One region of the Faecalibacterium sp. AF28-13AC genome, then DNA from elsewhere that is predicted to be linked to it. Evidence: riboswitches for the same ligand, from Rfam matches in the RefSeq annotation. Region 1 holds a riboswitch; the other holds the start of a gene.
The links. Region 1 has a riboswitch for FMN ahead of DWY95_RS05180 (ECF transporter S component). Riboswitches for the same ligand answer to the same signal wherever they lie in the genome.
Positions count from the first base shown of each region.

Region 1 (7,356 bases):
GATGGCGCTGGACAGGGTGCAGCCGGTGCCGTGGGTGTTGGGGTTGTGGATGCGCTCCCCACGGAACCACTTCCCGCTGCCGTTCCGCCAGAGCAGGTCGTCGGCATCGTTGACCTTGTGCCCGCCCTTGCAGAGGACGGAACAGCCGTACTGCTCGCTGATCTTCCGGGCGGCGGCTTCCATCCCGGCGGCGTCGGTGATGACTAGGCCGGAAAGGATCTCGGCCTCCGGGATGTTGGGCGTGACGACCTCTGCCAGCGGGAGCAGCTGCTCCGTGAGGGCCTGCATGGCGTCGTCCCGCAGCAGCCGGGAGCCGGAGGTGGCCACCATCACCGGGTCCACCACGATGTGCTTTGCCTCATAGAAGCGCAGCCGCTCGGCGATGGTGCGGATGAGCGGTGCCGAGGAGACCATGCCGATCTTCACGGCGTCGGGGTAGATGTCGGTGAACACGGCGTCCAGCTGAGCGGCCAGAAACTCCGGCGTCGTCTCAAAGATGCCGGTCACACCGGTGGTGTTCTGTGCGGTCAGGGCCGTGATGGCACTCATGGCAAAGACGCCGTTGGCCGCCATGGTCTTGATGTCGGCCTGGATGCCGGCACCGCCACTGGAATCACTGCCCGCAATGGTCAATGCGGTTTTCATGAAATAAGACCTCTTTTCTGTAACATCAGGTGTCTGTGTTCAGTATACCATGCCGCGCGAAGAAAGAGAAGAGCTGCGCCGCTTTCTGCACAGAGATCCAATCTCTGCGGGCGGAGTGATTCTTGACAGGCGGGCGGCAGGGCGATATAGTAAGGAGGCGTGGAATAATCAAACGATTTGTTTTTGGGAGGGAACTGAAATGAAAAAAATTTCGACCCTGTTCTGGACATTCCTGAAGATCGGCGCGTTTACCTTTGGCGGCGGCTATGCCATGGTCGCCCTGCTGGAGCACGAATTCGTCGAGGAAAAACAGTGGGTGTCCAGAGAGGAATTTCTGGATATGGTCGCCATCGCCGAGTCAACGCCCGGCCCCGTGGCGGTGAACAGCGCCACCTACATCGGCTATAAGATCGACGGCACCGCCGGAGCGGCAGCTTCCACGGTGGCCGTCTGCATCCCGTCCTTTGTGGTCATCTACTGCATCTCGCTGTTTTTTGACCGCTTTCTGAGCCTGACGGTGGTGGCCCATGCGTTCCGGGGCATCCAGGTCTGCGTCATCTACCTCATCCTCTCAGCGGGGCTGAAGATGCTGCGCCAGCTGGAACGGAATGCGTTCAACGTCTGCATCCTGGCGGCGGTCATCGCGGCCATGGTGGGCTGTTCGGTCGCGGCGGTGTCATTTTCGTCCATCTACTACATCCTGCTCAGCGGGGCAGCGGGAGTGCTGCTCTATCTTGTGAAGAAAGCGGGTGCGGGAAGATGATCTATGTGCAGCTGTTCCTGAACTTTCTCATGATCGGGGCGCTCTCCTTTGGCGGCGGCTACGGGATGATCTCGCTGGTGCGGGAGACTGTGCTTTCGCATGGCTGGCTGACCGAGAGCGATTTTTTGAGCTTCATCGCAGTGTCGGAGTCCACCCCCGGCCCGCTGGCTGTCAACATGGCAACTTTCGTCGGCTCCTCGCAAGGAGGGCTGCTGGGTGCGTTTTTCGCCACGCTGGGCGTGGTGCTGCCTTCGTTCGTCATCATTCTGCTCATCGCAGCGGTGCTGCAAAACCTGATGAAGTATGCAGGGGTGGAAGCCTTCCTCTCCGGGGTGCGGCCCTGCGTTGTGGCGATGATCCTGGCCACGGCCCTGACCATGGCGCTCTCCACGTTGGCGGGCTTCACGACCGTGGGCGGCGGGGTCTCCGTTTCGGCCCGGTCGGCGGCGGTGTTTGCCCTTTTGTGGGCGGTGCACTTCGCCTACAAAAAGGTAATAAAAAAAGCCCCCTCGCCGATCGGAATGATCGTTCTGGCGGCAGGGCTGGGTATCCTGTTCTGGGGCGTCTGACCCATTCGGGAGAAGTGGCAGTAAAAAAACAGAATGCCGCCCCACAGGTGAGAGCCTGCAGGGCGGCATTCTGCTATTTGCAACGGGACAAGATCAGAACTTAGGCGGCAGTGGAAGAAGCAGCCACAGAGGAAGCAGCCTCGCTGGAAGCTGCCTCAGAAGAAGCTGCCTCAGAAGATGCAGCTTCAGAGGATGCGGCTTCGCTGGAAGCTGCCTCAGAGGAAGCAGAAACCGAAGCAACGGAAGAAGCCGCAGACTCTGCGGTAGAAGAAGCGGCAGTGGAAGAAGAGCCGCCGCAGGCAGTCATACCAACAGCCAGAACCAGAGCAGCAACGACAACAGCAACATTCTTGAGTTTCATATTCCAAAATCTCCTTACGATCCAAAAAATTCACAGCCGACCCCTCACAGGCGGGATCGTTCTGCAAAATGATATTCTAGTCCGTTTGTCAAAAAAATCAAGGGCTTTTCGGCAAAGATTGCATTCGCAAAGGAAAATCTGCACATTTGTTAGAAATATTGCCCAAAAGTCAAGGCTTTTTTAGCAGGCTGTCATTTTCACAAAATCTGCAAAACCAGGCAAAAGAAGGACGCACAAAAGCCGCTGCGCCAATGGTGCAGAATCATAGTTTGAATATCCGGTTTATGGGATGGCAAAAGTGTATAATGGGAAACAGAACAGAGAAGACCGTTCACCACATTCCTCTTTCCTGCATAGAACGGCGGGAAGGGGGAATGCGTTTTGAACGGGATCTTTTTTCTGTTGGCGACGGTCCTGTTGCTGCCAGCCTGCTGCACGACGGTGGGGGCGGCCGGTGTCTTTCTGATGCGGCCGACGCAGGAGCCGAAGACGCGGCGGATGCTCTGCGGCATGGCGGCGGGCATCATGCTGGCGGCCAGTGTGTGGAGCCTGCTGCTGCCGGCCATCCAGCGGGCGGAGGAAGGGCCGCTGCCTGCATGGCTCCCGCCCACGGCGGGGCTGGTCATCGGAGCAGTGGGCCTGCTGCGGCTGGAACAGGCGGCGGGGACGCTGCTGACAGGTGCCGGGGCCGGGCACTGCGGCCGGATGGTGCTGGCCGTGACCCTGCACAACCTGCCGGAAGGCATGGTGGTGGGTCTGGCGGCTGCGCTGGCGCTGTCCGGGGAGGTGGACGCCATGAGCGGCGCGCTGGCTCTGGCGCTGGGCATCGGGCTGCAGAACATTCCGGAGGGCGCAGCGGTCAGCCTGCCGCTGCTGCAAAACGGGGAGAGCCGGAAGCGGGCGTTCGGGGCAGGGCTGGCCTCCGGGCTGGTGGAGCCGCTGGGGGCGCTGCTGGCGCTGGCTCTGGCGGGCTGGGTGCAGGCCGCTCTGCCCTGGCTGATGAGCGCTGCCGCCGGGTGCATGGTCTGCGTGACGGCGCAGGAGATGATCCCCGAAGCCGTGGAGGCTGATGAGCCTGCCGGGGTCATCAGTGTGGTGCTGGGCTTTGCGCTGATGATGGCGCTGGATGTGGCATTGTGAGTGCGATGCACGAAAACTCCATCTTCCCGCAAACAAAAAACTCCCTCGTGAGAGGGAGCGGAAGGGTGCAGCTCAGGAGCCGGATTTTTCGATGTAGACGCTGGTGGAGGGGAAGGCGAAGTCCACGCCGTCGGCCTGCATGATGTCCATGATGTTCAGGTTCAGGTCGTTCTGCTCTTCGAGGAAGACGGCATAGGCGTTCGTCTGAAGATAGGCGGAAACCAGAATGTTGATGCTGGAATCGCCAAAGCTGGTCAGCCGGACGATGTTGCTGCCATTCTGGGTGTAGGGGCTTTCGTCCAGCATGGTCTTGAGGTCAGCCATCAGCTTTTCCAGCTGGGGGCGGGTGGTGTTGTAGGTGACGCCCAGCGTGAACCGATAGGGCCGCATGGTGCGCATCGCAGCGTTCTGCACCGTGGAAGAACAGATCTTGCTGTTGGTGACGATGCTGACCGTTTTGTCCATGGCGCGGATGCGGGTGGAGCGGAAGTTGATATCGATGACTTCGCCCTCGATCTCGCCCACGGTGATCCAGTCGCCCACCGAGAAGGGCTTGTCGAGCAGGATGACCAGACCGCCGAACAGGTTGCTGGCGCTCTCCTGTGCGGCCAGCGAAATGGTCAGACCGACAAGACCGGCACCGGCGACGATGCTGCCGATGGGAAAGCCGATGACCTGCGCGATGGTGGCAACGCCGAGCACGACCACCAGCACCTTGTAGGTCGTGTTCAGCAGGGCGAGCAGGGTCTTGTTGGAGCGGATCTCCAGGCTGCAGGAGGCTAGCAGCAGGTCAGCCACATCCGAGGCCTGATACAGACCCTCGCAGAACAGAAAGCTCATCACGACCTTGTAGGCCACGAGCAGGAATCTGGGCAGGCCGGTGATGGCCCACGGCAGGCTGGTCAGCGCAAGGTAGAGGCCGGTGAAGACGGCCATCCGTTCCAGCGGGCGCTCCAGACTGCGCAGCAGGATGGGGGTGGCGGCAAAATGCCAGCTGCGGGCCTGCAGGATGGGGAAGAGCTTCCTGCGCAGCAGCAGGGAGACCAGCGCCCCGGCGGCAAAGAGCAGCAGCGCACAGACACAGCGCGCCGCCAGGGCAAGCCAGCCTTCCAGATAGAGGGAACCAATCTCGAACGCGAGATCGCGGATGGAAAAGATCATGGCAAAAACTCCTCGGAAATAAAATATTACGCCCCAGTATACCATAAAGCGCGCGGAAAGGGCAACCGAAATTGGGGGTTGACAAGTGCAGCCCGGCGCGTTATACTCTGCCCAGAAAGTTCGTTTCAGGGCGGGGTGCGATTCCCCACTGGCGGTACAGCCCGCGACCACTCCCAAAGAGTGCTGACCCGGTGTGACTCCGGGGCCAACGGTATAGTCCGGATGCAAGAAACGGCAGACAAATCGAATTGTTTGCGCGCCCTGTTGCAGTGTTTGCTGCGGCAGGGCGCGTTTTTGGTTGTCTTCCCGGTTCCGGTACGGCGCGAAAAGGGCTTTCCAGTTCAATTGAGCGGGGCCATGCGCCCCACGGGAGGAAATTACCATGAAAAAAAACACGACCCACAACTTGACCGTAGCCGCCATGCTCAGCGCGGTGGCCTTCATCCTGATGTTCATCGAGTTCCCCATCCCGATGCTCATCCCGTCCTTCGTCAAGATGGACTTCTCCGATCTGCCTGCCCTGCTGGGTGCGTTTGCGCTGGGCCCGGTGTACGGCGCCGTCATCAGCTTCATGAAGAACCTGCTCCACATCGTCATCAAGGGCACCAGCACCGCGTGTGTCGGCGAGCTGTGCAACTTCATGCTTGGCGCGGTCTTCTCGGTCACGGCGGGCTGCATTTACAAGCACCGCAAGAGCCGCAAAACGGCCATCCTCGGTGCGCTGATCGGTGCAGCGGCCATGGCGGTGTTCAGTGTGCCGTCCAACTACTTCATCACCTATCCGGCCTATGTGCAGTTCTACCACATGCCGCTGGAAGCCATCCTCGGCATGTACCAGGCCATCCTGCCCTCGGCAGACAGCCTCATCAAGTGCCTCGTCATCTTCAACATGCCCTTCACGCTGGTCAAGGGCCTGCTGGATGCAGTGCTCTGCATGGTGATCTATAAGCCGCTGTCGCCCATCCTGCACGGCAGAAAGTAAAAAAAGGAAAAGACCCTCTCCGGCATTGCTTCGCAATGCCGGAGAGGGTCTTTTTTAAGCTAAGGCTCCTTTTTCCAGCCACTTGCCGCGGGCAAGGCGGAAGAGGAAGAGCAGGCCGCGGATGCAGAGCTCACAGCACATGGAACCCCACACGCCCGCCAGCCCGAACCGGGGCGCAAAGAAGGATGCCAGCGTCAGCCGGATGCCCCACATGCTGACGAGGTTCAGCACAAAGCAGGCAGTGCTGTCGCCCGCGCCCTGCATGGCACCGCTGGCCACAATGCTGGCCCCGAACATCGGTTCGGCAAAGGCTTCGATGCGCAGCACCCGCGCACCCAGCGCGATGACGGCGGCGTCGGCGGTGAAGATGCCCATCAGCGCCGGGGCAAACACCCACAGCCCCATGCCGGACAGCGCCATGATGCCGATGCCGATGCCGGTGCAGAGCCAGGCGAACCGCTTGGCCATGTCCTTCCGGTTGGCACCCACAGCCTGCCCGATGAGGGCGATGGCGGCGTCCTGGATGCCGTAACCGGCCATGTAGCACAGTCCCTCGGCACTGACGCCGAGGCTGTTGGCGGCGATGGCCACCGTGCCCAGCCCCGACACGATGCGCACCAGCACCACCTGCGCCGAGGAGAGGGCTGCGCGCTCTGCGGCCAGCGGGGCACCCACCCGCCAGAGGTTGAGCAGACAGGCGCGGGTGATCTTCCAGGAGCCGGGCTTCCGGATGCAGAGGGGGCCGTCCCGCAGCAGCAGGATGGTCAGCGCCAGCAGCCCGCCGATCACGTTGGAAAGAGCGGTGCCCAGCGCCGCACCCGGAACGCCCAGCCCGGCACCCCAGACGGTGACGCGGGTGCCGAAGAGGGGCAGCGTCCGGGTGGGGTTGATGAGGAAAAAGTTGAACACGACGTCCAGCCCGCAGACGAGAACGCTGATGAGGCCGGGCGTCAGGGCGTCGCCGGTAGCGCGGAGCATGGCGGCGTACATGCCCATGGCCATGGTGAAGGGGAGGGCGGCCGACCAGATGGCAAAGTAGGCGGAAGCGTTGGCCTGCAGCGAGAGGTCAGCGCCCAGCCAGCCGGGCAGAAAGCGGCTGATGCCGATGCCGAACCCTGCCGCCGCCAGACCCAGGATGAGGTTGAAGAGCATGGCCTGCCGCAGCACACCGCGTGCGTCGGCCTGGCGGTCGGCGCCGAGATACTGCGCGATCTGGATGGAAAAGGCAGTGTACAGCCCCACCAGGATGCCGTGGAGCAGCCAGGTGCTGGAACTGACGATGCCGATGGCGGCCGTGGCTTCGGCCCCGATGTGGCCCACCATGGCGGCGTCGATGTATTCCATGGCGGTGACGACCATCTGCTGCAAAATGGAAGGGACGCTCAGCGCCAGCACGACCTGCGCTGTTTCCCGCAAGGGGATGTCCTCCCCCCGGCGCATCCGGGAGGAGAGCTGTTCGAGTGAAAGTGTCATGGCTTCTCCTGTTCGCATAAAAAATGCCCCGCACAGGGGGACAGAGTATACCTATTATATAAGGAAGCATGAAAAATGTCAAACCGGCGTGTTTTGTGCGCAGGAGATTGATTTTTTCAGCCGGGCGTGATACACTTTCCTTACCTATGAGTGAAACAACAGGAGCGGCGCTGTGTGCGGCTCCGGGAAAGAGGAAAATCGTATGCTCCAACTGTTATCGGGCAGTCAGCGCACCGTGGACGCGCTGGGATTTTTGCTGGCT
Region 1 covers NZ_QUFG01000003.1:145,259-152,614, reverse strand. The annotation lists gene thiD (bifunctional hydroxymethylpyrimidine kinase/phosphomethylpyrimidine kinase) at 1-645, opposite strand, end outside; gene DWY95_RS05205 (chromate transporter) at 845-1,408, shown strand; gene DWY95_RS05200 (chromate transporter) at 1,405-1,977, shown strand; gene DWY95_RS05195 (hypothetical protein) at 2,078-2,338, opposite strand; gene DWY95_RS05190 (ZIP family metal transporter) at 2,849-3,478, shown strand; gene DWY95_RS05185 (mechanosensitive ion channel family protein) at 3,551-4,639, opposite strand; FMN riboswitch at 4,757-4,877, shown strand; gene DWY95_RS05180 (ECF transporter S component) at 5,022-5,621, shown strand; gene DWY95_RS05175 (MATE family efflux transporter) at 5,676-7,094, opposite strand; gene DWY95_RS05170 (phospho-N-acetylmuramoyl-pentapeptide-transferase) at 7,297-7,356, shown strand, end outside.

Region 2 (7,356 bases), on a different contig from region 1:
GGTTTTCAAGGTGCAACGGGCAAAACAGCAATAAAAAAGCCGTCACAAAACAGACCAGCCCTGCCTTCGCTTTTTCTGGAAGGTCATGCTAGTCAGTTATGTAACGGCTGCAAGCCAAGATGTTCAGCCCCGCAGGGGCTGAACGAATATGTAAAAACATGTTATATTCAATTTTTGGGATAGACTACCACAAAAATCGAGCCGTGTCAACAAAAAACTTTGAGGCTACGCCACTTTCGGCAGGGTGCAAGAAAAAACGAGGAAAACTTTGGCAAAAAGAGAGAGGGCTGGACGGTGCCAGCCCTCTTGACAAGGCAACAACAGCCCAAAAGTTTCATTCCCACCCTCAAACCATCTTCATCCCGGTTTCGTCCCGGTTTGCAGAATGCCCTTGCAATCCGAAAGAAGCCGTGCTATAATGCCGCTGTAATTAAATCATAAATCTTCAGGGCAGGGTGCAATTCCCTACCGGTGGTACAGCCCACGAGCCGTAAGGCATGATTCGGTGAAACTCCGAAGCCGACAGTACAGTCTGGATGAAAGAAGATATCAAGTGCAGAACCCGTACGGTCCTGCGCTTGTGGAGGCTGCTCTGGGATGCGTTTGCATTCTGGAGCTTTCTTTTTTGCACAAGGATCCCTTGTGTTTTTTCGGCTTGCCCTGAACGTTTTTGTTCAGGGCTTTTTCTTTTGGAGGCAACACGATGAACGACAAAGACTATATGCGTCTGGCTTTGCAGCTTGCAAAAAAGGGCTGCGGGTGGACATCGCCCAACCCGATGGTGGGTGCCGTGGTCGTAAAAGAGGGCAGGATCATCGGACAGGGCTGGCACCAGAAATACGGTCAGGCTCATGCGGAGCGCAATGCGCTGGCATCCTGCACCGAAGATCCGCAGGGAGCGACCCTGTATGTGACATTGGAGCCGTGCTGCCATTACGGAAAGCAGCCGCCCTGCGTGGATGCGATTCTGGACGCGGGCATTCACCGGGTGGTCGTGGGTTCCGCTGACCCGAATCCGCTGGTAGCCGGAAAAGGAATTGCAATCCTGCGCGCACACGGCATAGATGTGACCGAAAATGTTCTGCAAGAAGAATGCGATGCGCTGAACAAGGTATTCTTCCACTATATCACCACAAAACGCCCCTTCGTTTCCATGAAATACGCCATGACGATGGACGGAAAAATCGCCACATACACAGGCGCTTCCAAATGGATCACCGGGGAAATTGCCCGGAATCATGTTCAACGGCAGCGGCACCGATTCCGCGGCATTATGGTGGGAGTCGGAACCATTCTGGCAGATGACCCGCTGCTGACCTGTCGGATAGAGGGTGGCCGTGATCCTGTCCGGATCATCTGCGATACACATTTGCGGACACCGCTGCAATCACAGGTGGTCATGACCGCCAAACAGGTCCCCACCATTCTTGCGACCTGCTGCGGCGACCCAGAGAAGCAGGCGGCATATCAACAGGCCGGGTGCCGGATTCTTTTTCTGGAAGAGCAATGCGGTCATGTGAATCTTCTGCAACTGATGGAACAGCTGGGGCAGGAGCAGATCGACAGCATTCTGCTGGAAGGCGGCGGAACCTTGAACTGGTCTGCACTGGAAAGTGGCATCGTGCAGCAGGTACAGGCTTACATTGCCCCGAAGCTGTTCGGAGGAAGGGATGCCAGAACACCCATCGAGGGTGCGGGTATCCCGCTTCCGGATGCTGCATTCCGCCTGAAGAACAGCCGATTGGAACAGCTTGGCGAAGATTTCCTGATCGAAAGTGAGGTGGAGTACCCGTGTTTACCGGAATTGTGGAAGAAGTCGGAACAATAAAATCCATCAATCGGGGACAGCATTCCGCCGTACTGACGGTTCGTGCAAAAACGGTTCTGGAAGGAACCAGGATCGGCGACAGCATCGCCGTCAACGGCATCTGTCTGACCGTCAGGCAGCTCTTCCCGGATAGCTTTGCTGCGGATGTCATGCACGAGACATTGAACCGCTCTGCACTTGCACAGCTCACCGTTGGAAGTGCGGTCAATCTGGAACGTGCCATGCCGGCCAACGGACGTTTTGGCGGACACATCGTAGCAGGCCATGTGGATGGCGTCGGACGCATTGCCAACATCCGAAAGGACGATACCGCTGTCTGGTACACCATTCATGCGGATCCCGCGATCCTTCGCTATGTCGTCGAAAAGGGTTCCATCACGGTGGATGGCATAAGCCTGACCGTGGCTGCAGTGGAACCCACGGGCTTTGCCGTGTCCACGATACCGCACACTGTCCGTCAGACGAACCTGCACCAGCGGCACAAAGGAGATTTTGTCAATCTGGAAACCGACGTTGTCGGAAAATATATTGAGAAGCTGCTTCAACCGGAAGCACCGAAACAAAACACACTCACAAAAGAAATGCTGCTGCGCTGCGGCTTTTAAGGAGCGTTTACAATGAACTTCAATACCATTCCCGAAGCTTTGGAAGACCTGAGACAAGGAAAAATCATTCTGGTAACGGATGACCCCGACCGTGAAAACGAGGGGGACTTCATCTGTGCTGCCGAATTTGCCACCACCGAAAACGTCAACTTTATGGCGACCCACGGCAAAGGTCTGATCTGTATGCCGATGTCCGAGGCTTTCGTCCAGAAGCTGCAATTTCCACAGATGGTGCAGCATAACACCGACAACCATGAAACGGCATTTACGGTGTCCATCGACCACGTTTCTACTTCTACGGGCATTTCTGCCGCAGAGCGTTCCATTACGGCGATGGCTTGTGTGGACGATCACGCAAAAGCAGAAGATTTCCGCAGACCGGGCCATATGTTCCCCCTTCTGGCAAAAAAGAACGGTGTGTTGGAGCGCAACGGTCACACGGAAGCAACCGTTGACCTGTGCCGTCTGGCAGGGCTGAAAGAATGCGGCCTGTGCTGCGAGATCATGCGGGAGGATGGCACGATGATGCGCACCGCTGAACTGGCAAAGCTGGCAGAGCGTTTCCAGATCAAATTCATCACCATCCGTGATTTACAGGAGTACCGCAAGTGTCACGATAAACTGGTCGATCAGGTGACAGCGGTGAACCTGCCTACCAAGTATGGCACCTTCAAAGCATACGGTTTTGTGAGCCGCCTGAACGGAGAACATCACATTGCACTGGTAAAGGGCGACATTGGCGATGGAAAGGATGTTCTGTGCCGCGTCCACTCCGAATGCCTGACAGGCGATACGTTCGGCTCCTTGCGCTGCGATTGCGGCCAGCAGCTGGCCGCCGCCATGACACAGATCGAAAAAGAAGGCCGGGGCATCCTGCTTTATATGCGGCAGGAAGGCCGGGGCATCGGTCTGATCAACAAGCTGCGTGCCTATGAGCTTCAGGAGCAGGGCATGGATACGCTGGAAGCCAATCTTGCCTTGGGGTTCCATGGAGATGAACGGGAGTATTATCTCGGCGCGCAGATCCTCCGGGAACTTGGCGTAAAAAGCCTGCGCCTGCTTACCAATAACCCGGACAAGGTATATCAGCTCTCCGAGTTTGGGCTGGAGATCTCCGAGCGCGTACCCATTCAGATGACGGCGACCCCGTATGACCTGTTTTACCTGAAAACGAAGCAGGCACGGATGGGACATATTCTGGAATATTAACAACGAAAGAGGTATTTAAGAATGAAAACGTTTGAAGGCAAGCTGGTTTCTCAGAATATCAAGATCGGTATCGTAGCAGCCCGTTTTAACGAGTTTATCACGTCCAAACTTCTGAGCGGAGCAATGGACGGTCTGCTCCGGCACGATGTGCAGGACGCTGATGTTCATGTTGCATGGGTTCCGGGTGCTTTTGAGATTCCGCTGGTCGCCTCCAAAATGGCAAAAAGCGGAAAGTACGATGCTGTGATCTGTCTTGGTGCCGTGATTCGCGGCTCTACCAGCCATTACGACTATGTGTGCAATGAGGTTTCCAAAGGCATTGCCACGGTTTCACTGGAAAGCGGAGTTCCCGTGCTCTTTGGTGTTCTAACCACCGAAAACATCGAACAGGCCATCGAGCGGGCAGGCACCAAAGCAGGTAATAAAGGCTATGACTGCGCGGTCAGTGCCATCGAGATGGTAAACCTGCTCCGGGAAATGGATACCGCCGCAGAGTAAAATACACGCAGGAGTTTGCCATGATTGTTATAAAAACCCGACAGCCTGACCCGGAATTGGAGCAGAAGATCCGGATGCTTCTGGAACGAGAGCACATCGAGGCAGAGCAAATATCCATTGATTCATGGGAGAAGTTGGTTCTTCCGGGGCTTACACTGGATGGAATGACCCACGAAGTGTCATGCAACGGCAGAAAAATCTCCCTTACACGACTGGAGTTCGATTTGCTGCTGATGCTTGCTTCCCACGAAGGACAAATCTTCTCAAAAGAAGAGCTTTTTCGTGCTGTGTGGGGACAAAACTGTGACGACACCTTAAAGGTCGTGGCAAATACCGTTTCCAATCTGCGAAAGAAGCTGGCCGACTGCGGCAGCTTTATCCGCACCACCCACGGCGGCTATACCTTTAGGAGCAAAAAGGAGAACGACCCGGAATGACCAGAATCTTATTTGTTTGTCTGGGAAATATCTGCCGAAGCCCGATGGCCGAATATATCATGAAAGACCTTGTGTCCAAGGCAGGGCTTTCCGAGCGATTTGAAATCGCATCAGCCGCCACCAGTGCATGGGAGATCGGAAATCCGGTCTATCCTCCTGCGCAGCAGAAGCTGGCAGAACATGGCATCGACTGCAACGGCAAGACCGCTCGGCAGATGACCCGGCTGGATTATGCACGGTGTGATCATCTGATTGGCATGGATGAAAGCAATCTGTGCGACATCCTGCGGCTTGTCGGCGATGACCCACAGCATAAAGTCTCTCTGCTGATGGCGCATACAGGTCAGCCCCGTGAGGTAGCAGACCCATGGTTCACGGGAGATTTTGAAGCCACATGGCAGGATGTGCTGGAAGGGTGTACGGCATTGCTTGAAGAACTGCGCTAAGTTCCTTTCATTTCTCCTGCATTAAACCACAGCCCCGCTTTGGCTTCTCCTTCGCCAAGGCGGGGCTGTGGTTGTTATGTCATTGATCTTCCAGTCTGCCGTGGTCGCAGCCGAGTGACAGGAAACGTTTGATCTCCCCATCCAGCACCATCTGTGCATACTCCAAGGGCTTATGGTACAGCAGCCAGTCCAGTTCTGCCCGCTGTGCCGGGGTGTTGCCGTATTTGTCCTCAATGGCGGTGCAGTCGATGGCAACGGCAGAGCCGTCCGCAAATCGGGCTTCCACTCGGTTTGTGTTTATGTTGAAGCAGCAGGAATGCAGTTTGTTCATAGTGAACCTCTTTCTATATAAGGTAGTGTCTGTTCGATTGTCCAAATCCCTGCCATGAATCATGGTTGTTGATGTACATTTGATGCTCGGTCTGAACAGGCTAGATTGCAGCGGCCATTTTCCCGGCTTTGTATAAAAACCCAATGCCTGTTTTAAGGGGTTGATTTTGGCTCTGCACATTTTTGCACACCGGAACGGCTGGATAACGGATGCAAGATGGGATAACAGGTGCAAAGAATGCAGCAGATGCAAAATGCTGATTTACGATAAAACGATAAAAATGATGAATTTGTGTAATTCTGGAAATTGATGATTGTTGCACGTCGGTTTCTCTTAATCAGTGGACCCAGGGTTCGAGTCCCTGGAGGTGCACCACAACAACAAAATCTGAACTTTTTTCCGATAGGAGAAGGGTTCGGATTTTTTGTATTCATTGGAAAACAGAACGAATCCCTTGCTTCCATCGAAAAACGTCCTAGACCTTATCATAAGAAAGCACGACAGACCACTGTAAGAGTGCCGTAAGGCAGAAAGGACACAAACATGAAGTACGATGAAAGAGCTTGCCATTTCAACATGGACACCGGCTGTGTGGAGCTGCTGCTCCGGGATGGGAGAAAAATCTCTATCGACTGTACCGGGGTCGAGGATGCGTTGGATGTTACCATGGCGCAGCGGTCAGAGCTGGACTACCTCATCTATAATGACCCTCTGGCGTATGCAGACTTGATTCTGAACAGCGAACCGGAGGAATATCTGAAGAACGTGGCTGGGAACCACGGATTAGAGGACTAAACGCAAAAACAGGGTGCGCCCCGAAGGACGCACCCTGCAAAAATCCACACACGATAAGTAAGGCAGGGAGTTCCCCAACGGGAACTTCCTGTTTTTCTTTGGTTGCAATATGAGCCTATTCCGCCTGCCATGCGGCAAACTCCCGTTGTCCTTCCTCACTGTTCCAGCAGGCAAGAATCGCCGGGTAGAATGCCCGTGCCAGACGTTCGATGGCTTCATCGGGGTAAGGGGAAATGTTTGTGGACTTTTTCTTTTTGTTCAAACGCACACTCCTTTGACGATCCGCAGACAGTTTAGCATGATTGTACCTGATGCATCATTCCTGTACGAATCTCGTAAGTTTATCTGCTACGGCATCATGGGAGGCACTGTGAATAATAACGAGAATCAACTTTTTTCCTAGAGTTTTAACAAGCAATTGATCAGGCTATGTTCAGGTTTTCGTCAAGATTGCTTTCGGGTTCATCCAGCAAGATGCAAGTAAAGTCACCCAAAAGAGTACGTGCTGTCAGGCAGCAGGGATCTATGCGAGAGGTCTGACAGAAGTGGATGATGATACCGTTGGCATTCCAACACTTATGCTTTGTTACGCCGTACCCTTGGGCAACAAGAATGTGAAAACCATAATGGGGGAAAGAATATTCACAGCCGCATGGATTGCCCAGCCATACAAAATACTTCCCTGTGCCTTTTGCAATGAAAGCCATCCCAAGGCATAGCCTATTCCACCCGTTAGCAGCACTATGACACACAGCGCAGGGATATTCTTGTCTGGCAGCGCAGTAATGTGTACCATACCAAAAATGAGTGCCTGAACGGCATTCCCTGTTTTCTCTCCAAATTTATGGCACAGGCGTTTACAAAGAAACCCCCGGAACAGGATTTCCTCCGACAGCGAAGTCTGCACGATCGCCCATATCAGTATAACTGCAGATGTTTCTATACTCCAACCGGTCTGCCGAAACGCATCCACTGTAAAACCCTGATAATTCAGATTTCCAGATCGATAGAGCCACATATATGGTAAAAATAATGCCGCTAAAAATCCCGCAAGAATACAAAACATAGCATTCAAAGGCGGGGCAGGTGCTGTACTAATTCCCAACCACTTAAAAAAGCCTTTGACCCTTTTCTGTGTAAGGATATACCACACAAATGGAACACCTGAAAAAATCAAAAGTTGCAATACCGCACTTGTTATCTGGTT
Region 2 covers NZ_QUFG01000012.1:45,901-53,256, forward strand. The annotation lists FMN riboswitch at 438-552, shown strand; gene ribD (bifunctional diaminohydroxyphosphoribosylaminopyrimidine deaminase/5-amino-6-(5-phosphoribosylamino)uracil reductase RibD) at 704-1,828, shown strand; gene DWY95_RS14410 (riboflavin synthase) at 1,792-2,433, shown strand; gene DWY95_RS14415 (bifunctional 3,4-dihydroxy-2-butanone-4-phosphate synthase/GTP cyclohydrolase II) at 2,446-3,642, shown strand; gene ribE (6,7-dimethyl-8-ribityllumazine synthase) at 3,664-4,140, shown strand; gene DWY95_RS14425 (response regulator transcription factor) at 4,161-4,577, shown strand; gene DWY95_RS14430 (low molecular weight protein-tyrosine-phosphatase) at 4,574-5,023, shown strand; gene DWY95_RS14435 (DUF6061 family protein) at 5,103-5,354, opposite strand; gene DWY95_RS17130 (hypothetical protein) at 5,455-5,676, opposite strand; gene DWY95_RS14445 (DUF6061 family protein) at 5,898-6,149, shown strand; gene DWY95_RS17245 (hypothetical protein) at 6,265-6,411, opposite strand; gene DWY95_RS14450 (CPBP family intramembrane glutamic endopeptidase) at 6,736-7,356, opposite strand, start outside.
Region 2: linked by a shared signal. The riboswitch ahead of ribD (bifunctional diaminohydroxyphosphoribosylaminopyrimidine deaminase/5-amino-6-(5-phosphoribosylamino)uracil reductase RibD) and the one ahead of DWY95_RS05180 (ECF transporter S component) in region 1 are both predicted to bind FMN.